DNA from 3 places in the Virgibacillus kimchii genome. Region 1 is predicted to be linked to each of the others. Evidence: riboswitches for the same ligand, from Rfam matches in the RefSeq annotation. Region 1 holds a riboswitch; each other region holds the start of a gene.
The links. A riboswitch is a leader RNA that binds a small molecule or an ion and turns the genes downstream of it on or off. The one in region 1 is predicted to bind cobalamin.

Region 1 (10,658 bases):
GAGCGTTTTCGCATCGCATACTGCTGGATGAGGGCGAAAATGTCATTGAGGTTGTGGCGACGGATTTGGCAGGCAATATAATGGAGGAAACAATTACCATCTATGCCAAATATACTGCACCGGAAATAATGAATTTGACGCCGGCAGAAGACCAGCACCTGGAGACAGGTCAATCGGTAAAAATTGAATTTGAAAGTGAGCCGGGATTACGTACCAGCTTTATGATCCACATGCCGCTGACCGACTTCGGCATGCAGATGGCCAATGCTACCGAATTGCCGATGAAGGAAACAACGCCAGGAAATTATGTGGGATACTATACAGTCCCGCGCAGCACTTATGCAGACGGAGCGGTAATTGAAGTTAAAGCTATAGATGAATTCAGAAACGAAACAAGACAGCAGGCAGAAGGAAGATTGTTTATAAACCTGGAATAAACAGAGGGGTGTTTCTTCTGTTGCAGATTGGTTAAATGTGAAAGAGTGCAGAGATTTTACAGTCTCTGCACTCTTTTTAATATTTAGCGATCCAACACCGAACAGCTCCACTAGGGTTAAAGCATACTTGGTGATTGATGAAATCAGAGCCTTAGTGGCACTTATACCATATAAGTGAACATCAACATCGGCTGAGTAGTTGAAGAAAGGGCGGTTATAACATCCTCAATGTTCGACAACTTCGTTCCATCTGTCATGACACAGTTTGTGAGTTGCTAAGTTGGAACTTACACCTTTTTTATTGATATAGAAATGAGAATATTCTTTCCGTATTATTTCAAGACCAAAGCGCTAATACCAATAGATTCAGATTGGTTGTAATGAAATCTGGAACTTTTACCAAATTGTATTCTTCTAAATTCTTAAATCTAACGACCTTCCGATAACCGAAATTACTTCGAGACTGACTGCAAAAATGATTCCATTGACCTGGTGCAAAAATTTTCTAATAGGAAAGTTCCAAGGGCCCAAAGATTTTTCATAGGAATATTATCCCCATATTTATTCTTCATTCTATTTGTTGTAAAAAAATAGTAGTAAATAATCATTTTATTTTTTTGATAGTCTGATTAAGTTTTATAGTGTATAACACTTAACTTGTTGGTAATGCATTTAGTAAATTTTCTACATACTTTTTACCTATTAAACTCTACTAAAAAAAGTAGTACTTATTAATTATTTTGAATTATTAAGTATTTATTGATATATTTCGACACAACCTGATTTGGTTTTCTACTATAGTTAAACTAGTAAACTGGAAGATTGCCAGTGTGAAAAAGTAAAAAAAGGGGGAGTTTTTCGATTGTAGTGTTTCAAAATCGAAGGGAGGATAAAGTTTTGAGAAAGAAACAAAGACAGGTTCGTGTTCTTAGTATTTTGGCAGCCTTCGTCATGATTTTCTCGTTGATTGCACCGGGGATATCTTTTGCGGAACCTAATTGGAAAATAAGTCAATCTCAAAATGCAAAGAAAGACCTTCAGCATAAAGTGAGCAATGGTTTACAGGATCAATTAGAAAATGAAGAGAAGGTAACATTTTTAATCAAGTTTAAGGCAACAGCAGACATAAGGGAGACAGCACGGGAAGCGAGAGATCGTGCAGAAAAAGCAAATTTATCAGTGATGGAGCAGGAGCATATCCAGCGATCTGCAGTTATATCGGAATTAAAATCTACAGCGATGGAATCCCAGCAAAATGTGCTTGAATTTCTTGAAGAAGCGGAGCAGGATGGCATTGCTGAGGATGTCAATGCTTATCATATCGTAAACGGTGTAGCTGTGACAGCTACGAAAGAGGTTGCAGAAAAACTGGCTTCATTTCCAGAAGTTGAGAAGCTATTGCCGAATGAACAGCGGGAACTAATCAGAACGGTGGACACGGATGCGGAATTACCTGAAAATAAAACGGCTGACATCGAGTGGAATGTAGACCGTGTGGGCGCACCGGCAGTCTGGGATATGGGAATCAATGGGCAAGGAACAGTTGTCGCAAGTATTGATACAGGTGCTGATTGGGAGCATCCCGCATTAAAAGAAAAATATCGCGGTTACGACCCATCAACCGGTGAAGTGGATCATACGTACAGCTTTTTTGATCCGGTAAATGATGAAGAAGTGCCATATGATGATAACAGTCATGGTACACATGTCACCGGCACCATGGTTGGCAGTGAGGAAGATGGATCGAATCAGATAGGTATGGCACCAGGTGCTCAGTGGATTTCTGTGCAGGCATTTACGGATGCCGGCGCCTATGATACAGATCTGCTTGATGCAGCACAATGGATTTTAGCACCGGGTGATGACGTAACGAAAGCACCGGATGTTGTCAACAATTCCTGGGGCGGTGGCCCGGGCCTGGATGAATGGTACCGGGATGCGGTTACGGCATGGAGAGCCTCTGGAATTTTCCCTGTATTTGCGGCTGGAAATACAACGCTGACCAATCCTGGCGGGCCCGGATCAGTTGCTGTTCCTGCCAATTATCCGGAGTCTTTTGCAGTCGGTGCTACAGATGCCAATGATTATTTGGCAAATTTCTCATTGCGTGGACCTTCTCCGTATGATGAAATTAAACCGGATATTTCTGCACCTGGCGTAAATATTCGTTCAGCCATGCCAGGCGGCGGTTATGATTATAAAAATGGCACATCGATGGCAGCACCGGCTGTAGCGGGTGTCGTAGCCTTATTAAGGCAATTGGATGCAAACTTATCCGTGCAGGAAATTGAGCAGGTACTGATGGACACTGCTGTGGAAAGGACTGATAATGAATATCCTGATGCGCCTAATAATGGCTATGGTCATGGCCTTGTAAATGTATTTGATGCTGTTTCTGCCATGGTTGATGGCCTTGGCTCTATAAGCGGTAATGTGTTGAAAGAAGGGGAGGATAATGAAGCTCCGACCTATGATCATCAAATGCCGCTGGAAGTTTATGAAGATATGAATACGACATTATATGTACAGGTTCAGGATAATGTCAGCGTCCTTTCGGTAGAGCTTGAGTACCAAATAAATGACGGTGATTGGCAAACGATCGACGCCTCTCTTTTATCCGGCGACTTTTTGGATGGTGAGTATTTTGCCGAAATAGCCGGTGAAGCGTTGGAGGAAGGGACACTTACTTATAAGTGGATCATCAACGATTTTGGGAATAATGAAATCGTTAGCGAAACATACGAAGTTCCTATTGGCACAGGCGTAACAATTGGGTATTTTGAAGACTTTGAAGAAGAACCGGTTGGATGGACCTCATTTGGCGAAGAAAATGAATGGGAATGGGGTGTGCCGACATCCGGCCCGGAAAGTGCCGCATCCGGTGAAAAAGTGTACGCTACCAACCTGCATGGCAGTTATACAAAAGGTGCAAATGCTACGTTGGTCATGCCGCCTGTTGAATTGCCGGAAGGGGAAGAAGCTTATTTAAATTTCGATGTATGGTATGATTTCGAGGCGATACACGATGTCGGATATGTTTACGTTTCTACAGACCAGGAAGAATGGAGATCGGTACGGCTCTTGTTTAACGATTCAGGTGGATGGGAAAACAGGGAAGCCGATTTATCGGACTACAGTGGTGAACGTATATTTATTGGCTTTAACATTACCTCGAATACGCCAAATGAAGTAACAAAACCGGGAATGTATTTAGATAATGTCAGCATATTGGAGGCAAATGAATCGAGTTCAAATCTCTATCATGAAGACATCCCTGCAGATATGAATATGGAAAAAATAAGTGATAATCAACCTGAAACGAACAACGCGATAGAAGATTTGCAGGTACATCAGATTGGATTACCACTGGATGCCCAAGTAAGTGTTCTGGAAACAACACGTTCAACGAGGACGCATCCTGCTGATGGGTCCTATTCATTAACTTCCCTTGCACCAGGGGAATATACGGTAGAAGCAGAGGCGTATGGTTTTTACCCGGCCCAGAAAACAATAGATATCGAGGGTCATGAAACGGATGAAATACATTTTCTGCTTGAAGAAATTCCTGAAAGAAGCATTTCAGGTACGGTAAGTAATGCTGCTAGAGGTGAAGGGGTTGAAGGCGCAAGATTACTTTTAATGGAAGACGCCAACATTACCCCTGTAGAGACAGATGAGGATGGAGAATACAACCTGACAGCCTATGAAGGTACGTATACGATGAAAGTGATAGCCAGAGGGTATCATTACGGGGAAAAAGAAATTACGATTGATGAGGAAACAACAGAAATAAATATAGCGTTGGATCCATTTTACAGTTATGAATATGAGGAAATCGGATATGATGACGGTTCCGGGGAGATCGGGCGGACATTTTATGATATCGGGAACCGGGCAGCCGTAAAAATATCTTTGCCCGAGGACAGAGATCAAGCGCTCATTACGGATGGTGTTTTCCAATTTGAAAATGAACACCTTCCAAGGCCCGGTCCAGGCAGTACTGAATTTGCTGTAGAAATATGGGATGCAACCGGTGAGGATGGATTGCCGGGAGAAAAACTTGCCGGACCCTTTGAGGCAGAAGCAATAAGGGATATTACAGAATGGACAGTCATTGATTTGCGGGATGAAAACATTATTGTCGATGATGATTTTTATATCGTTTATGTACAAACAAGAGCAGATCAATATTCGCCTGCGCTGGCTAGTGATGTGGATGGTGATTATGCAGGAAGAAGTTATGAAAATATAACCGGGCTTTGGAGACAGGCTAATGAGATAGAAGGGAACTATATGATTCGTGCCCGGGTAGCATATGAGGTGGAAGATCCTGTTATAACTTCTCCGTCAGCGGACTTTATAACGACGGAAACGGATATTAGCATTGAGGGAACTGCTTCTCCTGAAACGACGATCCAGTTATTGAATAACGAAGAAGAAGTGGATAGCGCTGTTGTTGATGAGGATGGAACATTTGAATTCCAGACAGCATTATCTGAAGGGGAAAATGACTATCGAGTTGTTTCTATAGTTGAAGGTGAATCCACCAAACAATCCGAACCTGTTACCGTCACGCTCGATACCGAAGCACCGGAACTGACGATTGCCAGTCCGGAAGATGGTGAAATGACCAATCGTGAAACAGCGACGGTGGAAGGAACGGTATGGGATGCCAACCTTGATACAGTTACTGTCAACGGACAGGAGACAGCAGTGACGGATGGAGCGTTTTCGCATCGCATACTGCTGGATGAGGGCGAAAATGTCATTGAGGTTGTGGCGACGGATTTGGCAGGCAATATAATGGAGGAAACAATTACCATCTATGCCAAATATACTGCACCGGAAATAATGAATTTGACGCCGACAGAAGACCAGCACCTGGAGACAGGTCAATCGGTAAAAATTGAATTTGAAAGTGAGCCGGGATTACGTACCAGCTTTATGATCCACATGCCGCTGACCGACTTCGGCATGCAGATGGCCAATGCTACCGAATTGCCGATGATGGAAACAACGCCAGGAAATTATGTGGGATACTATACAGTCCCGCGCAGCACTTATGCAGACGGAGCGGTAATTGAAGTTAAAGCTATAGATGAATTCAGAAACGAAACAAGACAGCAGGCAGAAGGAAGATTGTTTATAAACCTGGAATAATAGAGGGATGTGTTGAAAAACTTTTCCCTTGAAATCAGAATAATATTATGTATAATGAAGATAAGTAAATTAAATATTCGATTCCAATCTTCGGGGCAGGGTGAAATTCCCGACCGACGGTAAGGAGCTGCATGGCTCTAAGTCCGTGACCCGTGAAAGCTTGCATGCTTGAACGGTGGATCCGGTGTAAGTCCGGAACCGACAGTTATAGTCTGGATGGGAGAAGATGTTGAGCCAATCGGTGCATTTTTGTGTACCCGGTTTTCCATTGACGTATTATTCCCTAAAGCCCCCTATGGCTTTAGGGTTTTTATGTTTTAATGGAGTGAAAGGCTTTTCCTTCATCACGAGATCGGAATCGAAAAAGATGGAGGAGAAAGATTATGAAAAACAGAAATCTATTAAAACTTATTATTCTGGCATTACTGGGAACAATATCTCTCGTACTATTTTTCTTTAATTTTCCGCTGCCGTTTTTGCCGCCGTATTTGAAAATTGACTTTAGCGATATACCTGCACTGATGGCATCCCTTATATTCTCGCCGATGGCCGGTGTAATCGTAGTTGGAATCAAAAATCTGCTTTATATGGCAATTGGCGGTGGCGAACCGGTTGGCGTCATATCCAACTTCCTGGCGGGAGTTATGTTTGTCGTACCTGTAGCACTTCTTTACCATAAATTCAGAAAAGGCGTAAAGAGCGTCGTTTCAGGTCTGATTGTTGGTACGATCGTGATGGCGATAGGGATGAGTATACTAAACTATCTTATTATTTTACCAGTCTATGCATGGTTTATGGGAATGGAAGAAATGCATATTACGAGTGTGAAATTTTATGCTGTACTGTACGGTATCCTTCCATTTAATATTATAAAAGGTATTATCGTCGGGTTAATGTTCATTCCATTGTTTATAAGAATGCGGCGTTGGATTGAGCAAAAGAGCGTTGAAATTGCTTAACAAAATCATAAAATAGCAGAAGCCGGTCTCAGAAGAGGCTGGCTTTTTTGTCATATTATGTTGTATTTTATTTTGCTATTTTAGAGCGGTGGTGTATACTTTAATTAGCGTAAAAATTAAATAATGACTAAGAATAAGGTGTCTTTTAAAAACAAGACTTAAAAGGGAAGTTTGGTGAAAATCCAACATGGTCCCGCCACTGTAATTGGTAAAAAGATTGTAAAAATCCACTGTACCTCGTGTACGGGAAGGAACAATCCATATAGCCATAAGTCAGGAGACCTGCCTTGTTCCAGCGCCATTTAGACCTACGCGGATAGGGAGGTGTGTGAAAAGATAAACGAGGAGTCTTTGTGGATTCCTATTATACTTATTCAGCATCTCTGTTTTAAGAGATGTTTTTTTAATGGGCAAAAACCCATGAGCGAATCAGGAAAAGAACTCAAAAATAGGGGGATTAAAAATTGAGAAAATTGCATGTGTTATTATTCACCACCCTGCTTCTGGCTGGGGTTCTGGCCGGATGTGGCGAAGATACAGAGAATGAAGAAACAGAAAATAATGAAGCAGAATCAGAACAGACCGAACAGCCGGAAAGTGAGGCAGAGGAATTTCCTGTAACGATAGAAGGAAGTGATGGAGAGCAAGTCACCATTGAAGAAGCACCGGAAGCTATCGTTTCACTGATCCCAAGCAACACGGAAATCGCATTTGCACTTGGACTTGGTGACAGAATAGTTGGTGTCTCCGACTATGATAATTATCCGGAAGAAACATTGGAAATAGATAAAATTGGCGGTTTGGAATTGAATTTAGAATTGATACTTTCGCTGGAACCGGACTTAATATTAGCTCATCCCGGAAATACACCGGAGGGTATTGATCAGTTAAGGGAATCCGGTTTGAATGTATTAATGGTCAATGACGCAGCTGATTTTGACGGTGTCTATGAATCAATTGAAATGATAGCTGAAGCTACAGGAACAAGAGAAGAGGCTGAGGAAATAATTGCTGCCATGCAGGATACATTTTCGAAACTGGAAGAAAAAGCAGCGGAAATTGCTGAAGAAGAAGTAAAAAGTATATACATTGAAATTTCTCCGGAGCCGGAAATATATAGCCCGGGAAATCATACCTTTGAGAATCAAATTTTAACGATGATCAATGCGGAGAACATTGCAGCCGACCAGGACGGCTGGGTGGAGTTAAGTGAGGAAACAATTGTAGATCAAAACCCTGATGTCATCATATTGACCTATGATTATATAGAAGATCCGGTGGGGCAACTGATGGACCGGGATGCATGGCAGGAGATCGCAGCAGTTCAACATGAGCAGGTAATTCAAGTGGATACTGATCTGATCAGCCGTCCGGGACCTCGTCTGGCAGAAGGAGCGGATACGCTTGCAAAATTCATCTATCCGGAAGTTTTCGAAGACTAGTAAATTATTTCCATATGTTTTTCTCGCTGTTTTGGCAATCTTGACGATTTTATTGGGAACATCAATGGGAACAGTTTCTGTCCCCTTCTCCACGATTATCCATATTGCAGCAGCAAACATCCTTCCTGGGGTATCGGGAGAATCTATAGATGCTACACATGCCAATATTGTATGGAATATCCGTCTGCCAAGAGTAATGCTTTCCGGACTGGTCGGCGCCTCCCTTGCCATTGCAGGGGCGGCCTTCCAGGGGCTGCTGCGCAACCCGCTTGCAGATCCCTACACACTGGGTGTATCCTCCGGGGCTTCCCTTGGGGCCGTCGTAACCATCTTTTTCGGCCTGTCATTGCCGCTCCTTGGAGCATTTACATTGCCAGTACTCAGTATCCTTGCATCATTTATGACCGTATTTTTTGTGCTGTTTTTTGCGCAACGTATTGATCGGACGTTGAGGGTAGAGACGATTATATTGACAGGAGTTATTTTCAGTTCATTTTTAGGTGCCCTGATTTCGTTAATGATCGCATTAACAGGAGACGAACTAAGGCAAATTATCGGCTGGTTGTTGGGCAGTGTTTCTATGCGGGGCTGGGACCACATCCAGATTATTTTGCCGTTTTTCCTGCTAGGTTCCGTATTATTAACCTTTCATGCAAGAGAGCTGAACGCCATGTCATTTGGAGAGGAACAGGCACAGCACCTGGGAGTCAATGTGGAACGGAAGAAAATAAGTATTTTGATTGCCGGCTCCATACTTACAGGTGCAGCAGTAGCAGTATCCGGGACGATTGGCTTTGTCGGCCTGGTGATCCCGCATTTCGTTCGTATTCTTTGGGGCCCTGACCATGTGCATTTATTGCCTTTATCCGCCATTGCGGGCGGAAGTTTTCTTATTCTCGCAGACCTGGTCTCCAGAATGATTATCGCGCCTTCGGAATTGCCGATTGGTGTCATTACTGCGCTCATTGGTGCCCCTGTATTTGCAATTATATTAATGCAAAGACGCAGGAGGCTTCTCACTGGAGGAAGGTGAAGCAGACAGGGTTTAAAGAAACGGAAATAACAGTGAAAATCGGAGGAAAGAAGAGGATAGTATATGATCGAAGTGAATAATATCTCCGGCGGCTATCAACAGGCAGAAGTGTTAAAAAATATTACCTTTACAGTGAAGAAAGGCGAGCTGTTTGGCGTGATCGGACCAAATGGGAGCGGAAAAACTACGCTGTTAAAAACAATCAGCCGTATTCTTGATGTCAAGGAAGGAGAAATCAGGATAAAAGGAAAATCGGTGTCGGGCTACAGTGCAAAATCCTTTGCACAGCTGGTCGCTGTCCTGCCGCAAAATAGTGTTCAAACATTCAGTTACACAGTGAAAGAAACAGTATCCCTGGGAAGATATGCACATCAGCGCGGCTTATTCCAATCCATGACCAGGAAAGATGAGGAAATGATAGAGGAAGTCATGAAACAGACGGGAGTGGCAGCTTACCGGGATATGCCGATTGATGCATTGTCCGGAGGAGAACGGCAGCGGGTATTTCTTGCCCAGGCACTGGCACAGGACCCGGAAATACTTTTACTGGATGAACCGACAAACCATCTGGATATTGCCTACCAGAAAGAACTGTTGGATGTACTGAAAACATGGACAAAAGAGAAAAGCTTAACGGTGATTTCCATCTTCCATGATTTAAATTTAGCCGGGTTATACTGTGACAGAATTCTCCTGTTGCAGAACGGGAAAAAAGTAATTTGTGACAAGTCCAGGGAAGTGTTAAAGAAAGAAGGGATTCAGGAAGCCTATGGTGCTGCCATTGAAGCACACCCTCACCCAACGGTGGCAAAAACGCAAATGGTACTTGTCCCCACTGTTATGGAAAAACGCCGGGACGTACTTATTACGCCGGAACTTCTGCATATCACTGAAGATAGAATCACGGTGAAAACGGAACAGCCATTGCGGACCATGTCATCAGGCGTAACCGGATCCGGCGTGGGTTGGCACAGCGCTCTTGTCAATCGGCATGTCGAACAGAATTACGATTGCGCAGACCATAAGCAGGAGATGAGAGATTATTTGGCGGATAATGGTTTTGATCCAAATGATACGGTCGGGATGATGACTGCCGTTCGGCTGGCTGACGTGGAATACCGATTTTTGGAGAGGGGCGAATGCTCTGCTCTGATAGTTGTTACGGCAGCACCCGGACATGCCATAGATGCTGCTTCCGGGGTGGGCCGAGACCTGGCATATAAGCCGGGAACCATTAACATTTGGGTGCTGGTAAACGGGACCTTGGGAGAAGAAGCCTTTATCCAGTCCATCATGACAGCAACAGAAGCGAAAGCCAAGGCTCTGATGGACATGGGGATTAAAGATATGGAAACAAATACAACTGCAACCGGGACATCCACAGACAGTATACTAATTGGCTCCACTCAGCAGGGAAGGTTCCAGCCTTACGCCGGAACTATTACTCCGCTGGGCCAGCTGATCGGGCGAGGTGTGTTTGAATGTACAAAAACAGCGTTGGAAAAGTACCTCCAAAGGTGAAATGCTGAATGATATACCATTATATCAATAATTTTGGCACATATCATTGATCGTCTGACCGGCGACCCACCACGCATTTCCCAGCCGGTTAGAGATTTGGGTATAA
Region 2 (10,658 bases), 1.8 Mb from region 1:
TCCGTCAATGGAGAAGAGATTTCCTATCAGGATTGGATGGCAAAGCTTAGAGAACAGCATGGGGAACGAGAATTAAAATCAATGATTGATAGAGAAATCGTCAGACAGCTGGCTGCAGAACAAGGTATCGAAGTGGATGATAAAATAGTGGAGCGGGAAATATCCATGATTACCGCCATGCAGGGTATTATGCCGGAAAAGGAGCTTGAAGCGGAGAAAGAGAGCTGGCGGGATGATATTGAATACCGGTATCAACTCGAATTTTTGCTGACAGAAGATGTTGATATACCTGAAGAAGAGGTAGAGCAGCATTACAATACGTATCAAAATCAGTACGATTTTACTGCTTCTTTACAGCTTTCCCATATTATTGTAGAGGATTTTGACACGGCCGGGAAAGTAATCGATGAACTGGAACAGGGGGCCTCCTTTGATTTATTGGCACAGGAATACTCTATTGATGAGGAAACAAATACAGAAGGGGGCTATCTTGGCTTTATCTATACATCAAGTCAATTCATGCCGGATGGCTATGAAGAAGTTGCTGATGAAATGGAAAAAAACACATACAGTGACCCTTTCGCTGCCGGCCAGGGAATAGCCATCATTTATCTTCATCGTTCCCTTCCATCCATTGAATTTTCGTATGAAGAAATGAAGCCTTATGTGGAAAATGAACTTGGATTGCATGAACTGGAACAATCCCTTTCCGCAGATTCCTTATGGGATGATATGGAGATAGAATGGATTTACGAATAAGAATGAGAGTTAATTTATTGACATTTTCCTGTGAAAAGCATACAGTAATATTAAATCATACAAAGCTGATAGGAATTGGAGGAAGTTAAATGAGAGTTGCTGATAATATTACCGGCCTCATTGGGGAAACACCCATTGTGAAGCTGAACAGAATGACGGATGAAGATAGTGCGGAAATTTATTTGAAGCTGGAATTTATGAACCCTGCAAGTTCTGTAAAAGACCGTATTGCCCTTGCCATGGTGGAAGCGGCGGAAAAAGAAGGAGCATTAAAGCCGGGAGATACCATTATTGAGCCAACAAGTGGAAATACCGGGATTGGCCTTGCCATGGTTGCTGCGGCAAAAGGGTATAAAACTGTACTGGTTATGCCGGATACGATGAGTAAAGAGCGCCGTAATTTATTGCGTGCGTATGGTGCTGAACTTGTCTTAACCCCGGGTGCAGAGGCAATGAAAGGTGCTATTAAAAAGGCAGAAGAGCTGAAGGCAGAGCATGGTTATTTTATGCCACAGCAATTCAGTAACGAAGCAAATCCTGAAGTGCATTCCCGTACGACGGGACAGGAGATCGTCAAACAAATGAGTGAAGGCATCGACGCGTTTATTTCCGGAATTGGCACAGGGGGAACCATTACAGGTGCAGGTAAGGTACTTAAAGAGCACTTCGATAATGTGAAATTGTATGCTGTAGAACCGACAGACTCCCCTGTATTGTCCGGAGGGTCACCGGGACCGCATAAAATTCAGGGCATCGGAGCCGGGTTTGTACCGGATGTACTGGATACAGATCTGTATGATGACGTTATTCAAATTAAAAACGAAGAAGCATTTGAGGCTTCCCGTAAAGTAGCCACAACAAACGGTATCCTTGGCGGAATTTCCGCAGGAGCAGCGGTGGCAGCAGCGCAAAGAGTTGCCCAGGAGCTCGGAAAAGGAAAAAAAGTGCTTGCGGTCATTCCTGATAATGGAGAAAGATATTTATCTACACCGCTCTATCAGTTTGAGGAAGAATAAATTTAAGCATTAAAATAATTCAGCATATAATATGGTATACGAATGCTTCTTTGCGTTCGTATACCTTTTTATTATTTTTAAAACGTTTAATATCTCCAATCGGATTTAAGCGTTGCAGCTGGAGAGCGGGGCTCCTTGTATTTTTGGAAGAAATATAAAACGGGAGGGAACAGCCGTATAGCTGATGGATGAAAAAGGAAAGAACGGTCTAAAGCTCTCAGTTGAAGCTTTTCAAGTACATGGAAGGTCGAAAACAACTCCGGTCGTGTATGATAGAGTGCTACTCAGATGCATGGCACGTTGAAACTAGCGCTGATCTTGTATGATAGGAAGCTACTCAGATACATGGAGTGTTGAAAACAGCTCCTGTCTTATATGATAAAGTGCTACTCAGATACATGTAAGAGGTAAACGCATAGCAATCGTGTATGATAGCCTCCCTCCATGATCCATCGAAAGGCCGAAAACCGCTCCAATGATGTATCAAAAGCTTTAATGTCTGCCCCAAAAGCGATAATCTTTTGCAAACTCCAAACTTTACCATCAAATGAATTGCATAAAGAAATCTACTATGATAGTCTAGTAAATACAATATATATTAATGAAAATTGAATAAAACACTATATATAGTGTTCGCAAGCTAAGGTGACATCTTAGTCTTAATAGGGAATCCGGTGAAAATCCGGAACTGTCCCCGCAACTGTAAGTGTGGACGAACGGGTAAACCACTATACCTGCAGGCTTTACGGTCTCGGTATGGGAAGGGCCCCAGTAGGAGTGAAGCACGAGTCAGGAGACCTGCCATAGCTTGATGAGTTTCGTATCCTCGGGGTAAGCGATAGTGAAACGATGGAACGTGTTTCTGGTTTTCTGTCGTTTTACAGCCGTTTACCCCCGGGGTGAGCGGTTTTTTGTTTTCACGAAGGACATTATGATGAGGGAGGAAGAAACATGATTGTAACAGCGGAAGACGAACTGAAACGATTAATTGATGAAGCTGCAGCGGGGTTAAATGTAGATACGGATAAATTATTGGAAGAGTTTCAAGGGAAACCATATAACAGCGATCAATTAATTAAACGGGCACTGGAAAATATTGATGAAGCGAGTCCCGAATGGACATTTGTTGCAAGCCGCCTATATTTACACACATTATACACACAGGCTGCGGCAAACAGGGACTATAATTCCAGCAGGCGGTATGGCGATCTTTACCCATTAATTGAAACACTTACTCATAAAGGTATTTATACCGATCAGCTGCTGAATAAATACACCCGGCAGGAAATGGATTATTTTGCCTCAATTATTGAACCGGAGCGGGATCTGCTATTTAACTATCTTGGCCTGTATACACTTGCCACGAGGTATCTTGCGACCGATCATGATAAAAATATCTATGAACTCCCGCAGGAACGCTGGCTGATTATTGCGATGCACCTGATGCAGGATGAGGACGTCACACGGCGGCGTGAGTTTGTGGCGGAAGCTTACTGGGCATTGAGCAATTTATATATGACTGTGGCAACACCAACGCTGACAAACGCCGGCAAAACGCATGGACAGCTGTCCAGCTGTTTTATCGATACAGTGGACGACAGCCTGCAGTCCATATATGACAGTAACACGGACATTGCCAAGCTTTCCAAAAACGGCGGCGGAATTGGTGTATATATGGGAAAGATACGCGGACGCGGCAGCTCCATAAAAGGATATAAAAACATGTCCAGCGGTGTTGTTCCGTGGATTAAGCAGCTGAACAATACGGCAGTCAGCGTAGATCAGCTCGGTACGAGAAAAGGAGCGATCGCCGTTTACTTGGATATATGGCACAGAGACATTGAAGCATTTTTAGATTTAAAACTTAATAACGGAGATGAACGAAGACGGGCCCACGATATTTTCACAGGCGTCTGTCTGCCGGATTATTTTATGGAGCAAGTGGAAAAGCGCGGGGACTGGTATTTATTTGACCCTCATGAAGTGCGCGAGGTCATGGGCTATTCGCTGGAAGATTTTTTTGATGAAGATAAAGGGGCGGGGTCCTGGCGTGACCGGTATTTGAAGTGCGTGGCTTCTGATGAGCTGACCAAACGGGTGGTGCCGGCCATTGATATTATGAAGCGGATCATGAAGTCGCAGCTTGAATCAGGTACACCTTTTATGTTTTACCGGGATGAGGTAAACCGGCAAAATAACAATCCGCATAACGGGATGATTTATTGTTCCAATTTATGTACGGAAATTACTCAAAACCAGTCACCGACTGAATTTCTTGAGGAATTTACGGAATCAGACGGGACGATTGTGAAAAAATACAAGCCGGGAGATTATGTTGTGTGCAATCTCAGTTCCATTAATCTTGGGCGTGCGGTACCTGAAAATGTGCTGGAAAGACTGATCCGGATACAGGTCCGGATGCTGGATAATGTAATTGATATTAATACATTGCCGCTGAAGCAGACGCAGCTGACAAACCGGAAATATCGTGCGATCGGGCTTGGAACCTTTGGGTGGCATCATTTGCTGGCAAAGAAGAATATTAGCTGGGAGTCGGAAGAAGCTGTTGACTATGCAGATGAACTGTATGAAAAAATTGCATATCTTACCATTAAAGCAAGCATGGAGCTCAGCAGGGAGAAAGGATCTTATCCGGCATTTCCGGGCAGTAAATGGCAGACAGGAAGTTATTTTAATAATAAGGGCTATCATGATGACAAGTGGAATGAACTAAAAGGCAATGTGGGAAAGCACGGTATCCGCAATGGATATCTGATGGCTGTGGCACCGAATTCATCCACATCCATGATTGCAGGTTCTACTGCAAGTATTGATCCGGTCTTCAAACCGTTTTACTTTGAAGAAAAAAAGGATTTTAAAATTGCCGTAACCGCACCGGATCTGGACCATCACACGTATGGTGTTTACCGCAGGTCCGCCTATATTCTGGATCAGCGCTGGTCCGTAAGGCAGAATGCAGCCAGGCAGAAACATGTGGATCAAAGCATTTCATTTAATATATACGTGCCGAACACGATTAAAGCATCGGTGCTTTTGAACCTGCATCTGCAGGCATGGCGGGAAGGGCTGAAAACAACATATTATGTCCGTTCCACAGCCAATGATGTCGAAGAATGTGTGTGGTGTGAAAGTTGAGAAGTTTAATTGCTTATTTATCGTACAGCGGAAATACAAAGGAAACAGCGGAAATGATTGAAAAAGGACTGAAAACGGATGGGATGGCCGTTGAGATGCACCGGATAGGGATTGACCCTCCGGTGGATGCTTCCCGCTATGACCTTATTTTCCTCGGGACATTTACATGGGAATTGGGCGCCACTCCAGAAGAAGTAAAAGAATTTGTCCTGGAAATAGGCTATAAACCGGAAAATGTGGCAGTATTCGGTACCGGTGATACCCAGTTTGGCGGGGATGATCTTTATTGCCGTGCTGTAGATAAGCTGGCTGCCTTTTACGAAAGCAAATGGAACGGCCTGAAAATTGAACAGTCACCACGGGGATCCCAGGAGCCCGTAGTGGAAAACTGGCTGGAAGGAGTGCTTCACGATGTCAAAAGTCATACTTGAAAAAGCAAAAACACTGGAACCGATGAATCCGAATAAATCCACTGCACTTTTTGGCGGAAAATCAAGCGGTATATTGAATTGGAATGATATCGCCTACCCGCACTGGTATAAAATGTATAAGCGGCTCATCGGCAACTACTGGCAGGCGGATGAAATCAATATGTCCGATGACTTGCGCCAGTTTGCGGCATTATCGGAAGAAGAGCGGGATACGTATTTAAAAATCATCGGTCTTTTATCCACATTGGATGCACCGCAAACGAGGACCGCGCTCCTGCTTTCGCTTTATTCGTCCGATCCATCTGTCCAGTCGATTATGGCGGTGATTGCCCAACAGGAGGCTGTTCATAATGAAAGCTATTCCTATGTCCTGTCTTCAGTAGTGTCTCTAGATGAACAAAACGAATCCTTTCAGCTTGGACGCACGGATCCGGTACTTTTGAAAAGAAATAAAGCGATCATGGACCATTACAATGTTTTTGTTGAGGAACCGACGATGGAAAACATCCTGAAAACCTGTGTGTATACTTCACTTCTGGAAGGCATGTTTTTCTATTCTGGATTTGCGTTTTTTTACCATCTTGCCAGACAGAATAAAATGGTCGGAACTTCCACGATGATCAGCTATATCAACCGGGATGAGCTGGAGCACGGACGTTTTATATCGGAGTTGTTTCGGGCAGCATTACATGAGAACCCGGAACTGAACACGGCAAGCTTTACCGATTGGGTTTACAGCCAGTTCAGGGAATCGGTGGAACTTGAAATCGAATGGTCCGGATATGTGCTCGAGGGGATCTCAGGAATCGATCTGGATGAAATGGCCGGCTATATCAAATACCGCGCCAATAAAATGCTAAGGATGATGGGGTTAAGTGAAATTTACCCTCCATATACGGAAAACCCGATGAAGTGGATCCGGGCGTATGCCGATAACTTTGATGAAACAAAAACCGATTTTTTTGAGCAAAAATCAAGGCAATATACGAAAACAAGTGATCTGAATGGCTTTGATGATTTGTAGGAAGGGCGGTTGATTGCAGGACAAATCACCGTTGTATGATGTACGTGGTTATTTTTCAGTCAAGTACTCAGTGGCGTCGTATGGAGTCTATTTTTAATAATTTTTCAACCCTGTTCATCGATAAAAGACGAGTGACTTGGCTGAAATTTAACATAAAGCCGGTGCGCCATCCCCCAAGGACGCACCGGTGATCTTTATTTTGTGATGTTTTCTGCAGCAAATATTTTGGCAATTGCCCTTTTGGAACAGGCTGTGTTAAGCTAAAGACAGCATTGTTGTTGAGGAAGGTTACCAATAATGAAATTAAAAACAAAGAAGAAAATTTATGACTTAACGGACCGTACATATATTATGGGAATCTTAAATGTTACACCGGATTCTTTCTCTGACGGGGGGAGTTATGATTCCCTCGAAAAAGCTGTTGCACAGGCGAAAAAACTGGAAAAACAAGGTGCAGATATTATTGATATAGGAGGAGAGTCCACAAGGCCGGATCATGACCCTGTTTCCGGGGAGGAGGAAATCAGGCGGGTAGTCCCCATGATTGAAGCAGTTAAAAAAGAAGTGAAAATTCCCATTTCGATTGATACATATAAAGCGGAAACCGCAAAACAGGCACTGAAAGCAGGTGCGGAAATTATTAATGACGTCTGGGGGGCCAAGCGCGAGCCGGAAATTGCCAAAGTTGCGGCAGATTTTAATGTGCCAATTATTCTAATGCATAATCGAACAAACATGGATTACAAGGATTTAATAGAAGATATGAAGGATGATCTGCAGGAGAGTATAGATATTGCACTTTCCGCCGGTGTCCCCAGGGGAAATATCATATTGGATCCCGGGATTGGTTTTGCGAAAACAAAGGAACATAATCTCATTGCGATGAATCATCTGGAAGCTTTTCGTGCATATGAACTTCCGCTCTTGCTTGGTACTTCCCGCAAAAGGTTTATTGGCAGCACGCTGGATATAGACACCCCCGAAGACCGGGATACAGGCACGGGGGCAACAACCTGCCTCGGCGTATCCAAAGGTGTTCATATCGTTCGGGTGCACAATGTGGAAATGACAGTGCAACTGACAAAAATGATGGATGCTATGCTGAGAGCAGAAAGAGGAGTGTCAAATGGACAAAATTCTGCTGAATAACTTACAATTTTATGGCTATCACGGGTTATTGCCTGAAGAAAACAAGCTCGGCCAGCGTTTTTACGTAGATGTTGAACTGCATGCCGACTTAAAAAAGGCGGGCAGTACGGATGACATGGAAGCATCGATTCACTACGGCGAGGCCTATGAGATTATCGAAGAAGTGGTGACGGGAGAGGCAAAGAACCTTATAGAAGCTGTGGCCGAAACCATTGCGGAAAAACTTTTTGCTCATTTTTCCCTGCTGAATGCCTGCAATGTAAAGGTAGTTAAGCCGGACCCCCCAATTCCAGGGAATTATCAATCTGTTGCGGTGGAAATCTATAGGGAGAAAGACGTATGAATACTGCATACATTGCTTTGGGAACCAATATCGAACCAAGAGAAAACTACTTAAAAGATGCTTTACGTTATTTGAAAAATGACCATGTAACGATTCAACAGCAATCTTCCATCTATGAGACGGCCCCTGTAGGCTATACGGACCAGGCTAGTTTTTTAAATATGGTTATTCAATTGAAAACAGAACTTTCCCCCCTGCAACTGCTGGAATTCTGTCAGTATATCGAAAAAGAGCTCGGGAGAAAACGGACCATCCGGTTTGGTCCCCGCACGATTGACCTTGACATTTTACTTTATAATAATGAAATTATAAATGGGGAAAGGTTGATTATCCCGCATCCAAGAATGCACGAACGTGCTTTTGTACTCGTTCCTCTACACGAAATTGCACCGGCCTGTATCATACCCAATAAGGAACGCAATGCTGAAGAATTATTAAGTGAACTTCCAAGATCTGACATAAAGGATGTAATGATATGGACTCAAAACGCATCGGAAGAAGAATAAAGGCATTTCGAAAGTTAAAAGGCTATACGCAAGCGAATTTTGCAAAAAAACTGGATGTTTCTCTATCTTTTATTGGAGCAGTAGAACGTGGAACAAAAGAGGCGCCGGATGAATTGCTGGATCAAATTGCTTTTTTGCTTACTGTTTCCAAGGAAGAATTACTATTAATAGAGGATCACTCTCATGGTGCAATGGCAGAAAATGTGGAGGATGGAGGCCGCAATCTTCCCCATAGATGAAGCCCCGTTGCGGAGCCCAATTTTTTTTAGATGCAGCCTTGTAAATAATAGCCTATATGTTTATACTAAAGCTCTAAAATATGTTTTATGAAGAAATCTGCTGGTAGCATTGCCGGTGGATTTTTTATATGAATGTTGGAATTGTAGTCTTCTGCCGGGATAGTGAATTAAATTTATTATGGGAACGGTTGGCTGGAGACAGTTTTAAGCCAATCATTGTATATAGAAGTAAAAAGGCATGGAGAGAAGAAACGCGGTTATAAAACAGCTGTACTTCAACAAACATTGACGAGAGAGGGGAATAATCTCTATAATATATGGAGTTAAAGTAACATCATTGAATAAAATTAATTCGGAAACATGAAGACAGAACCATTTTCCTATATACTTACTAATGGATAAGCAACGCAAGTCTTTTATTTAAAAGGCTCTTGATACTTATTAATCGACTGGAGTGATCAGACGTGTCAGAAGAATTAAATGAACATATGCAGGTACGGCGCGATAAAATGCAGGCACTTCGCGAACAGGGGATGGACCCATTTGGCGGAAAATTTGAGCGGACCCATTTGTCGGAGGAATTAAAAGAGGCATATGAACAATTTTCCAAAGAAGAACTGGAAGAAAAACAGGAGCAGGTAACCATTGCAGGCAGAATGATGACAAAACGCGGAAAAGGAAAGGCGGGCTTTGCTCATATCCAGGATCTGAGCGGACAAATTCAGCTTTATGTTCGTAAGGATACAGTTGGTGAAGCCGAATATGAAGTATTTCAGTCTATGGATCTGGGTGATATAGTCGGCGTGACCGGGGTGATGTTTAAAACAAATGTCGGGGAATTATCCGTAAAAGCTACAGATATCCAGCTGCTGACAAAAGCACTCCGTCCACTACCGGAAAAATACCATGGTCTGAAGGACATCGAGCAACGTTACCGCCAGCGGTATTTGGATTTAATTACAAACATGGAGAGCAAGGATACGTTCGTATTACGAAGCAAAATTTTGCAGTCGATGCGCCGTTATTTGGATGGACAAGGATTTTTGGAGGTAGAAACCCCAATGATGCACAGCATCCCGGGAGGTGCTGCTGCCCGTCCATTTGAAACACATCATAATGCGCTTGATATTCAGCTATATATGCGGATTGCCATAGAGCTACATCTAAAACGTCTTATTGTAGGCGGTCTTGAAAAAGTATATGAAATTGGACGTGTATTTCGGAATGAAGGGGTATCAACAAGGCATAACCCTGAATTTACGATGATTGAGTTATATGAAGCGTACGCAGACTACAAAGATATTATGGAATTAACGGAAAACCTTATTGCTCATATTGCCAAAGAGGTTCATGGAACTGCGAAGATTAAATATAACGACGAGGAGATTGATCTTGAGCCAAAATGGACAAGGCTCCATATAGTGGATGCCATTAAAAATGAAACCGGTGTGGACTTCTGGAAGCAGATGAGCGACGAAGAAGCACACAGTCTTGCTAAAGAGCATGATGTAGCTGTAACGGATACCATGACATTTGGTCATATTGTCAATGAATTTTTCGAACAGAAAGTGGAAGATACACTTATCCAGCCGACCTTTATATATGGTCATCCTGTAGAGATCTCTCCATTGGCGAAAAAGAACAAAGAAGATGAACGTTTTACAGATCGTTTTGAATTGTTTATTGTAGGCCGAGAGCATGCCAACGCATTCAGTGAGTTAAATGACCCAATAGATCAGCGTGAACGCTTTGAAGCGCAGGTGAAAGAGCGTGCTGAAGGAAACGACGAAGCACATCTGATGGATGAAGATTTCCTTGAAGCATTGGAATACGGAATGCCGCCGACCGGCGGACTTGGTATTGGTATTGACCGTCTGGTCATGCTTTTAACAAATTCACCATCTATTCGTGATGTACTCTTATTCCCGCAAATGCGGAGCCGTTAACAATAAAAAGCCAGCTGCAATAGTTATTGCCGGCTGGTTTTTTATTTACTCTTATGAAACCACATGCGTTGAAAAAATAGAAAAAACAA
Region 3 (10,658 bases), 1.3 Mb from region 1:
TGGCGTAAAGGTGTAACCGTTGCGTAACATAGGATGAATGATATTTTTCGAAAAAAGGAGAATCAATATGTCTAAACAAATTACTTTAAAGGAAGCAGTGGCTTCCATTTCCCCGAATGGAGCGCTGCTTGCACTGGGAGGAAACGCATTGCATCGCTCCCCGGTCGCTTTTGTGGAAGAGCTGATCCGGCAAAATAATGAAAACATATCAGTGATTAAAACAGCTGGTGCACTTGATGTCGACTTACTCGCATTGGAAGGTGTGTTGGATAAAGCATACGGCGGGTATATTGGCTTTGAAATGTTCGGGCTCGCACCAAATTACCGGAAAGGCGTCCAAAACGGAAAGGTAACTGTTAAAGAGCATGCATGCGCCAGTGTCATTGCTGCTCTAAGAGCAAGTATTTATGGGGTGCCTTTTCAGCCGATTAATGGCTTCCAGGGGAGCGAGCTTCCCGAATTGACCGGACTCGTTCGTAAAGTAAACTGTCCATTTACCAATGAAGAAACTGCAGCGGTGCAGGCGCTGAAGCCGGATGTAACTGTCATTCATGCGAACATAGCCGATGAACAAGGCAATGCTTTTATAGATGGAGCGTTATATGAGGATTTGATTATGATAAAGGCAGCAGAGCGGGTAATTGTCACAGCGGAAAAAGTAATTGACTCCGGGGAATGGGAAGTGAAACCCCAGGTGCCGGGGTTTCTCGTGGAAGGCGTTGTCCATGCTGAAAAGGGAGCGGCACCGGGAAGCTGTGCCCCGTTTTACGGGATAGATCAGGAAGCCATAGCCGATTACTTAAAAAATCCGGAGTCATATCTGGAAAAAGTGAAAGGAAGTGTCGCCCATGTCTAGTGTGGAAACAGTGCAGGCTGCAGATTATATTACCGTTGCCATGGCAAGGTTGATCAAAGATGAAGAGCGGGTTTTTCACGGGGTTGCCTCCCCAATGCCGGCGGTTGCTATTCAATTAGCAAAAAACCTTCATGCGAAAAATGCTGTCTATGTGAATATCCCGGGTGGTGTGGATGCTGTGCCTCAAAGCTATTCCAACTATTCCACTGCAGATCATTCTTTGCTGGAAGGTTCCATTGCAGCATTTTCTTTAGCAGACATTTTCGATCTGTCTGCAAGGGGAGGACTGGATGTTGCCTTTCTGGGCGGTGCCCAGATTGATGGCAGCGGCCGGATAAATTTAAGTGCTATCGGCTCCTTTGACAAGCCAAAGGTCAGGCTGCCGGGGGGAGCAGGAAGTGCTGCGCTGCTGCCGACGGTGAAACGGGGCATTTTATGGAAAACAAAGCATGATAAAAATAGTCTTGTAGAAAAATTGGAAGTGACTACGGCTGCAGGGAATACGGACTCCGTAATTACCCCTTTAGGTGTGTTTAAGCGGGATCATAAGGATGGCAGATTGCGTCTTTATTCCGTTTTTCCGTACAGTTCCATAGAAGAAATTGTTGAAAACACTGGATTTACTGTAGAAAAGCATCAAGATTTTCAGTCTTTTTCCCCGATTACAGAGGAAGAGGCCAACCTGCTGGAAACAATTGACCCCGGCAACATAAGATACAGCGAGTTTTAGTGGAGCGGAGAAACAGGTGCTGTTCCAGGCAGAGAGTTGCTGCGCTGTGGTGGAAAAAGGAAGTGGATAATTCTCTTAAGTGCCTTGACAGCGATGCTGGGACACAGGAATTTGATGAGGAATAAAGCAGTTTAGAAAGAGGAACCAGAACAAGAAAGCTGCAGGAAGGGAAATTTACAGCGAGGATAATGGAAGCTGCCTTCTATAGCCGGGTATATCATTTATACCGGCTCTACCGAATGCGGGAAGAGCCGGCTTTTTCCTATTGAAAAAAATTCGGTAAATGAGCTGTCCGATTAACATCTTCAACATTCCATGTTTCGTTTTCGAAGTAAATGTTGCTGATGCATCCATTCATCAGCCTGTTATTTTCCAGGATGTGCTCATTACCTGAAAAGGTGGTAAGAATAGTATTGATCACGGCGCCATGAGCTACCAGTAACACCCGTTGGTGAGGATATAATCGGGTAACTTCCTGCAACCCCTTCATGATCCGTGCTTGGAAATCTTCCTTATTTTCCTGTTTCGGGTAGTTTTTATCCGGATAAGCGATCCTGCGCGCTTCATAGCCCATTCCTTCCGCATCACCAAAGTAGCGCTCTTTAAACTGATCCATCAATTGCAGCGGCAGATGCAGCTGTTGATTAATAATCTCCGCTGTTTTCTTCGCCCGCTTTAATGGACTGGAAATAAGCACGTCATAACTCGATGATGCCAGGTAAGCACTGCATGCCTCTGCCTGCTGTACACCCCTTGGATTCAACGGGATATCCGTCATCCCCTGCAGTCTCCGTTCCACATTCCAATCCGTTTCCCCGTGCCGGATTAAACAAATGGTTGTCATGGCTGTCCCCCCGTTAGGCTCGTTTTGTTTGACTCATATTGTATCTATTTTTACTTCTGTCGTATAGCGAAATGATCCAATCAGAAAACGAACCCGGCATCCGTTTGGGAAGCTGGAGGTGGCCGGTAAGGCCTCGGTATCGGTGAGCACCCCCGTTGCAATTAAGCAAAACTGTAGTATAATTAATATATACATATTCAAATATTAGAATATGTTATAACGAGTCTTAGATAAAAGGAATGATTTCGTTGTGGAACGATTTGCAGCAGTTTAAAGCAGACTTTTTTAAAGCAATGGCACACCCTCTCCGCATTCGAATTCTTGAATTATTGGCGGACGGGGAAAAAAGTGTCAATGAAATACAGCAGATACTCGAAAGTGAAGGGTCAGCCGTATCCCAGCAGTTGAGTGTACTTCGCAACAAAAATATTGTCGTTGGCCAGAAAGATGGAAAAAAAGTCATGTATACCCTTCGTGATCCGGCAATTACCGAATTGCTTGATGTGGCGCGGGAGATTTTTAACAACCATCTCATTGATACGTATTCGATGCTGGAAGAACTGGATAACAAGGAAAAAAAGGAGCAGGAATGAATTGAAGGGAATATGGACTGGAAGGTTTGAAGGTTATTCCTGGGAGTACTTTCAAAAAGACTTACTGTCGGGAGTGATTGTCGGGATTATTGCAATCCCCCTCGGCATGGCTTTTGCGGTTGCTTCCGGTGTGAGCCCGGAATATGGTATTTACACGACCATTATTGCGGGTATTTTAATTTCCGTATTTGGCGGTTCGAGGTTTCAAATCGGCGGACCGACCGGCGCATTTATCCCTATACTATTAGGCATTGTGCTTACATACGGCTATGCCGATCTATTGCTGGCAGGGTTTATGGCTGGTATTATGCTTGTGCTTATGGGGATCTTTAAGTTGGGTTCATTAATCAAATATATACCCCGCCCGGTGACGATCGGTTTTACATCGGGAATAGCCGTCATTATTTTCACCGGACAAATTGGAAATTTTCTCGGGCTGACAGGTATGGAAAAACATGAAAGCTTCCTCGCCAATATGCAGGAGATTTTCCTGCATATCGATTCGGTCAGTCTGTACAGCATCGTGACGGCTGTGATCTGCCTGGTTGCTGTTTTACTGACCCCAAAGTTGTTTCCCAAAGTGCCGGGCCCGCTTGTGGGACTGGTAGTCTCGACTGCAGTGGCCAGCCTGTTTTTCACGGGAAGCATCCCGACAATCGGGACCGTTTTTGGCGAGATACCCAGCAGCCTTCCCGCATTTCAAATGCCGGAAATCACCATAGAACGTGTATTGCGCCTGTTGGTGCCTGCTTTCACGATAGCCATGCTTGGCGGGATTGAGTCTCTGTTATCAGCTGTTGTTGCCGATGGGATGACCAACAGTAAACATAACAGTAATCGCGAGCTGGTCGGCCAGGGGATTGCCAATATTGTCACGCCTTTATTTGGCGGAATTCCTGCCACAGGGGCAATTGCACGGACGGCAACCAATATTAAAAGCGGTGCCTACTCACCAATGTCGGGAATCATTCACGGCATTTTTGTTTTGGTGACGTTATTACTGCTGGTCCCATACGCTTCCTATATTCCGCTGGCAAGCATGGCACCGGTTTTAATGGTCGTAGCCTGGAATATGAGTGAACGGAAACAGTTTGCCCATGTACTGAAAATGAAGTCGGGTGATTCGCTTGTTCTGCTGACTACATTCCTTTTGACGGTTTTTACAAGCATTACAACCGCGGTCGTGGTGGGAATCATTTTGGCAATTGTCCTGTTCGCCAAACGAATGAGCAGCATGCTGGTCATCTCAAAAGTTTTCCCGGATGAGACACAAACGGAAGAAAGAGCAAAACTGCATGCCCTCGATCAGCTGAAGGAATATCCGGATATCAGCATTTACACAATTGAAGGACCACTATTTTTTGGAGCGGCACAGGCATTTGAACAACGTGTGTTAAAGACGATTAACTACAAACCGAAAGTGCTCATTTTGCATATGGGCAGCGTACCATTTATGGATGCAACTGGTGCTACTCACTTTAACAATATGATCGGCTACTTTAAAAAGAATGACGGGATTCTGCTTGTAACCGGTGTTGTGCCATCCCTGAAGGAAACATTGAAAAGGTCAGGGCTGTATGATGAGATTGGCGGGGAGTATTTCTATGATGATGTGGAAGATGCGGTGAATTTTGCCAAGAGAGCAACAGGAGTGGACTCATCTGGCAGAAGGTCTTTGATAAAGGGGGCGGAGCGGTTTGTTGAACCATAAAAATCACCCCGGACATCTTGGTAGGATGACCGGGGTGATTTTTCCCATTGCAATGATCATGACCAGGTAAGTTAAAAACAATGCTCCAACTTGCTGAAAATATGTCTTCTATCTGGATAAGACTTCTTTATGGACACGCAGGAAATTTCCACCATAAATTTTAATAATCTCTTCTTTATTAATGCCTCTTTCCAGTAATTTTTCCGTTAGTTTTTCCAAACTGTCATGGCTGATAATATCAAATGACCGATCTTCCATTTGATCGAGCATGGCTTCCGTCAAGTATTTATAAAGCATATCGCAGCAATCAAGTCCCAGGCCGATATGGTCAATTCCCACCGTTTTTTTCATATGTACGATATGATCTGCCAACAGGTCGACAGCCCCCTTATGAGGATCGGCCGCAGCAATTCTGCTTACCACATTAATTCCTGCCACGCCGCCACGACTGGCTATATCCTTCAGTTGTTGATCCGTCAGATTTCTCGGTGTTTGAGCTACTTCCCGTGCATTGGAATGGGAAGCGATGACAGGGCCTTTGGCAAACCGGAATACGTCCTCAAAACCCCGATCATTGATATGGGTTATATCGATAATCATCCCCAGACGCTCCGCTTCTTTCACCACCGCTTCCCCAAATTGTGTCAGGCCTCCGCCGCGGTCTTCTTCCTCCATCGTAAAATGGCATCCATCAGCAGCCTGATTGCGCCTGCTCCAAGTCATGCCGACAAACCGGACACCGAGTTCATAGAAAATGCGTAATAAAGACAAATCATTATAAAGCGGCTCCACCCCTTCGAAGGAAAGCATAATGCCTACTTTACCGCTCCGCCTGGCTTCCACAATATCTTCATATGTTTTGCAAAGCATAATATGTTCCGGTGACTCATCAATCTCAGCGTATAAAGCACTGACCTGATTCAATGCCTTATGAAGCACCATTTCAGGAATGAAAGCATCCTCGATAAAGATAGAGGAAACAATTAAATTAAACCCACTTTTCCTGAATTTCGGTAAATGGTCTGTTTCAATCACCTTTGTTCTTCCGGCAGCACGCTGTTCCACGACATCCAAAAGCAAGTCGAAATGTGCATCAATGATAAAGGCATCCTCATGAATTTCCTTAATATGTGCTTGAATTTCCCCCACCCACTCTCTATTATCCGAAATATTTTGCAAATAAATCTTAACATAACTACGAAAGAACTGCGAACAAGAGCTTTTCTGATGATTCGTTTATTAAGATAAGTAACCTGCACTATTGCTCTATTTATCCTGATGGGTTGTACGGGTGTATTTAGCACGTAGTTAAAATTGGCATTTTACAAATTATGCTGTATAATAAGAGACAAATAAAACTTCATATATTTATTTTGGTTCATTTACATACGTAAATGATTAAAAAGGAATCAGGTGAAAATCCTGAACGGTCCGGCCACTGTAAATGGAAATTTTACTCTATATGCCACTGGGTATTCCCCGGGAAGGCGGAGTAATGATAGCCATGAGTCAGGAGACTTGCCAGAATAAAATGCACATTAACCTTCCGGGAAAAGGGGCTGCATGATTAATCCATATATTTAATTGGATATATCTGTAAACTCTCAACCTGCGGAAGGGGAGAGTTTTTTTAATGTGAAAATAAACCTTGCAGTTACAAAGGTGTAACTCAAACTGTTAAAAATAAGCTACAACGTCGTGGCTTCATTATTTATGAACCAGTTACAATGGAGTAACCAGTTCATATGATCCGGCAGACAGGTAGACATGATTTCTATCCTGTCTGTGCTTTTTTTTTGTGATCTTTGTCAAGAACAGAGAAACTGGAAGAGAGCGTTTTTAATAATAATTGACACTCTATCTCCCAAAATAGTATAATGGCTCTAGACACAATGGCGTGTAACATGAAAGAAAGCAAAGGAGCTTTACAGAAGGGGATTCTTCTGTAAAGCTCCTTTTTTTGTTTTTTAAACGAACCAATACAATCCAGTGAAAAGGAGGAAGATGATAATGGAAAAAGTATCACTCAGTACGATGATATATTCTGGAGAAAACGCCCTTGATCATTTAAAAGAATATGAAAAAAAGCGCATTTTTATCGTGGCGGATCCGTTTTTAATGGAGTCCAAAATGATTGAGCAGGTGGAAGGCCGGCTTGTGAGGGGACAAAATGAATGGGAGTTGTTCAGTGATATCGTTCCCGATCCACCAGTAGAAAATGTGGTGGCGGGTGTAAAGATAATAGAAGCATTTAACCCCGATATTATCATTGCGGTTGGTGGTGGATCTGCAATTGATGCTGCCAAGGCAATGAAGGAATTTGCCACAAAAATTTATGAATTTCGGGCCCTCCCGCTTATCGCTATCCCAACAACGAGTGGGACAGGCTCTGAAGTCACCTCGTTTTCCATTATTACCGATAACAGTAAAGGGATTAAATATCCATTAGTTGCTGATTCGCTAATCCCTGAAAAAGCCATTCTGGATACAGATTTGGTCAAAAGTGTCCCTCCGTCTATTACAGCCGATACAGGAATGGATGCGTTGACACATGCAATTGAGGCTTATGTTGCACTGAACGCCAATGATTTTTCTGACGCCATGGCAGAAAAAGCCATCCGTCTGATTTTTGATTATTTAAAAGATGCTTATTACGATGGGGAAAACAACATTACTGCAAGGGAAAAAATGCATCATGCTTCCACGATGGCGGGCATTGCCTTTAATATTGCAGGTCTGGGGATCAATCACAGTATTGCCCATGCGTGCGGGGCCACATTCCACATTCCCCATGGACGGTTGAATGCTATTTTACTGCCAAAAGTCATTGCTTATAATTCAGGGGTAAAGGGCTACAGCAATAATGACCTGCAGCCTGCAGCTGATAAATATGCGGCTCTTTCCAGACTGCTGGGACTTCCGGCTGCAAACAGTGCCAGCGGAACAAGGAGTCTGATCAAGGAAATTGAAAAATTGCGGTCCGCATTGGAAATGCCTGCAGATTTCAGGAGCTACGATATAGAATATACAGATAGTATTAAAGAAAAAGTTGCAGAGGCAGCCCTGGAAGATAGCTGCACCGACACAAATCCTTTAGCGCCGGGAAAAGAAGACATTATTTCCATTTTAAAACAGTTGAAATGACGACCGCTTCTCCCGTCACGCATCATTATACGTGCAGCCACGAATCAAAGTTTGAGCTGCAAAAAATATATTTATCTTTGTATACTATTTCACTTGCAAGAAACCGTTTTCGGTAATATAATATATGTATAAGCACAATGGCGTGCTTCTCGTAATGATATTCATTTAAAAATTACACCAAAAAGCAAAGGGGCTTTGGAAAAGAACTATTCTTTTTCATGGCCTCTTTTTGTCTTTTTTACACTAAAAAATACAAACATAACGCGCGAAGGGAGATGGATGCCGGGGGCCTTTCATGTAGTGATTTAAATGTCGATGCAAGGGGTATATTAAAGAACACAGGTTTTACAAAGAAAAACATAATTATGTTACTTCAGAGGAATTAATATAATTTCTAAGGAGCGTAATGATGGGAAATAGAATTGTGATAGTCGATGATGAACCTATTACAAAGATGGATTTGCAGGAACTGTTGGAGGAAGCAGGCTACACAGTAGTAGGACATGCTTCGGATGGGTTTGAAGCAATTGATGTATGTAAGGAACAAACTCCGGATCTGGTCATCATGGATATTAAGATGCCAGTGCTGGACGGCCTGAAGGCAAGTAAAAAGATTATGCATGATCAAATTGCCGGCGGGATTCTTTTGCTTACGGCCTTTTATGATGAAGAATTTATTAAAAAGGCTAAAGAAGTAGGGGCATTGGGTTATTTAGTAAAACCCCTTGATGAAAAATCTTTTATACCTACAGTGGAAATGTGTATTTCCAGGGCAGAAAAGATTCAAAGCCTGGAGAAAGAAGTTGAAAAAGTATCCCAAAAGCTGGAAGATAGAAAAATCATTGATATTGCCAAAGGGCTGTTAATGAAAGAAAGAAATCTGGATGAGCAGGAAGCTTACTCCCTATTGCGTAAAATGAGCATGGACGGGCGTACATCAATCAGCGAGATTGCGAGGACGATTACGATTGTCTACGATTAAAAAAGCGAAGATGATGGAGTTATGCAGGAAGTACAGCAGTTTGACCGACCAGGAGATAGATTTTATTCTAAAAAAAACGGATGCCGTGGATGAATTGGCTGAAGTATTTGACTGCGACGTCTTTATTGATGTACCACTGAAAAACAGTACTGCTTCCATCGTAATATACCATGTGCTTCCCGTTACAAAAAAGTCGTTATATAAAAAATCACCTGTCGGCCAGCCCGCATTAAAAATGAATGAACCGGGTGTCTGGAAAGTATCCCGTTCCGGCGGCACTTTGAAAGGGTATAAGGCTTTCACCCAGGAAGATGTATTTATCAGGCAAAACATCCATGCCATAAACTATGGTGATAAGGTGCTTGGCACATATATTCTGGAAAAGGCTTTTCATGAAGAGCAGGAATCGGCAGAAGAGAAAAATGACTATATGACGATGACAGCAAAATTAAACAATTATATAGACGATGCAATTTATTTTTTCGATGTATCAGGCAAACTTATATTTCAAAATGACAGGGCGGATAGCTTTTCGGATAATTTGTCGAAAGAAGACGTCCATTACAACCAACTGTTTGGAGATCAGGTTCCGTATAGTGAGCTGGTATTAAATGAACATAAACAATTTGAATCAGAAATCTTTCTGGATGAAAAGTATTATTTGCTGAAACGGATTATGCTGGAAGATGATCAGTTAAAGTTTGCCATTATTCTAAGGGATATTACCCAGCTGAAGGATAAAGAAGCAGAGATTATCTCTAAAACTGAAGCAATTCGCGAAACGCATCACAGGATAAAAAACAACCTGCAGACGATGGGCTCTCTTCTGAGAATGGAAAGAAGAAGGAGCAGCAATAAGGAAGTAAAGCATATTCTGACAGATAATATGAATCGTGTCATATCCATTGCCGCGACGCATGACATTTTGGCAAGGCAACTTGGCGATCGGGTGGAATTAAACGAAGTATTGAAGTTTATTGTAAATAACCTGAAAAGAAGTTATTCACTGATGGACAATATTGAATTAGTTCTTGACTTGGAAGCATCCATTATTGTGCCAAGTGATGTGGCAACATCGGTTTCCCTTATAGTAAATGAGCTTGTGCAAAATAGTTATAACCATGCTTTTCCTGACGGGACCAAAGGCAGAATTAACATCTCTATGAAAAAAGAAGAAGCGGAAGTTGTTATTTCGGTGATCGATAATGGCGTCGGTTTTTGCATCGATAAAGTGAAGGGAAACAGCAGCCTGGGAATATTTATTGTACAAAACTATGTTAAAGATAAATTAAAGGGCACCATACAATTTAATAATAGGAAAAGAGGAATGGAAATTACATTCCGTTTCAAATAAGGCTTTTACAATGACGTATAAGCTGATCCGAAAGCAAAGAAGCTTAAGGTATAAAATGTGCTGCATGTTTATGTGCGCATGATTTGTACTTTAAGCTTTTTTGCTTTCTATTGGCAGGATATCTGACTGGAGGTGATAAGTTTTGGCAGAAAAAATGTTAAGTGTTGGCATAGATATCGGGACTTCCACGACACAATTGGTATTTTCGAGTCTGGCAATTGAAAATGTAGCCTCTGCCTTTAATGTGCCCCGTATCATCATTACGGATAAAGAAGTCATTTATAAGAGTGATATTATCAATACCCCGCTTTTGGAAGGGTCCAGAGTGGATCAGGATAAGATCCAGCAATTCGTGGAAGCGGAATACAAGAAGGCAGGAATTGAAAAAGCAAAGATCCAAACTGGTGCCGTTATTATAACCGGAGAAACAGCCAGAAAGGAAAA

Region 2: another riboswitch for cobalamin. It lies ahead of ACZ42C_RS15630 (ribonucleoside-diphosphate reductase subunit alpha); the one in region 1 lies ahead of ACZ42C_RS07720 (ABC transporter substrate-binding protein).
Region 3: another riboswitch for cobalamin. It lies ahead of ACZ42C_RS13670 (1-propanol dehydrogenase PduQ); the one in region 1 lies ahead of ACZ42C_RS07720 (ABC transporter substrate-binding protein).

Annotation. Positions count from the first base shown of each region.
Region 1 covers NZ_AP043951.1:1,504,275-1,514,932, reverse strand. Annotated here, with positions in the region: gene ACZ42C_RS07735 (S8 family serine peptidase) at 1-437, shown strand, start outside; gene ACZ42C_RS07730 (S8 family serine peptidase) at 1,389-5,597, shown strand; FMN riboswitch at 5,680-5,829, shown strand; gene ACZ42C_RS07725 (ECF transporter S component) at 5,981-6,556, shown strand; cobalamin riboswitch at 6,676-6,860, shown strand; gene ACZ42C_RS07720 (ABC transporter substrate-binding protein) at 7,021-7,998, shown strand; gene ACZ42C_RS07715 (FecCD family ABC transporter permease) at 7,961-9,031, shown strand; gene ACZ42C_RS07710 (adenosylcobinamide amidohydrolase) at 9,095-10,552, shown strand.
Region 2 covers NZ_AP043951.1:3,258,442-3,269,099, forward strand. Annotated here, with positions in the region: gene ACZ42C_RS15620 (peptidylprolyl isomerase) at 1-759, shown strand, start outside; gene cysK (cysteine synthase A) at 849-1,775, shown strand; cobalamin riboswitch at 2,402-2,595, shown strand; gene ACZ42C_RS15630 (ribonucleoside-diphosphate reductase subunit alpha) at 2,727-4,931, shown strand; gene ACZ42C_RS15635 (flavodoxin) at 4,928-5,362, shown strand; gene ACZ42C_RS15640 (ribonucleotide-diphosphate reductase subunit beta) at 5,343-6,386, shown strand; gene folP (dihydropteroate synthase) at 6,684-7,535, shown strand; gene folB (dihydroneopterin aldolase) at 7,513-7,878, shown strand; gene folK (2-amino-4-hydroxy-6-hydroxymethyldihydropteridine diphosphokinase) at 7,875-8,384, shown strand; gene ACZ42C_RS15660 (helix-turn-helix domain-containing protein) at 8,354-8,623, shown strand; gene ACZ42C_RS15665 (hypothetical protein) at 8,752-8,886, shown strand; gene lysS (lysine--tRNA ligase) at 9,088-10,569, shown strand.
Region 3 covers NZ_AP043951.1:2,846,350-2,857,007, reverse strand. Annotated here, with positions in the region: gene ACZ42C_RS13705 (CoA-transferase subunit beta) at 1-8, shown strand, start outside; gene ACZ42C_RS13700 (CoA transferase subunit A) at 68-856, shown strand; gene ACZ42C_RS13695 (CoA-transferase subunit beta) at 849-1,586, shown strand; gene ACZ42C_RS13690 (histidine phosphatase family protein) at 1,849-2,430, opposite strand; gene ACZ42C_RS13685 (ArsR/SmtB family transcription factor) at 2,679-3,023, shown strand; gene ACZ42C_RS13680 (SulP family inorganic anion transporter) at 3,025-4,734, shown strand; gene ACZ42C_RS13675 (dipeptidase) at 4,843-5,883, opposite strand; cobalamin riboswitch at 6,092-6,274, shown strand; gene ACZ42C_RS13670 (1-propanol dehydrogenase PduQ) at 6,745-7,878, shown strand; gene ACZ42C_RS13665 (ANTAR domain-containing response regulator) at 8,288-8,860, shown strand; gene ACZ42C_RS13660 (histidine kinase N-terminal domain-containing protein) at 8,847-10,214, shown strand; gene eutA (ethanolamine ammonia-lyase reactivating factor EutA) at 10,357-10,658, shown strand, end outside.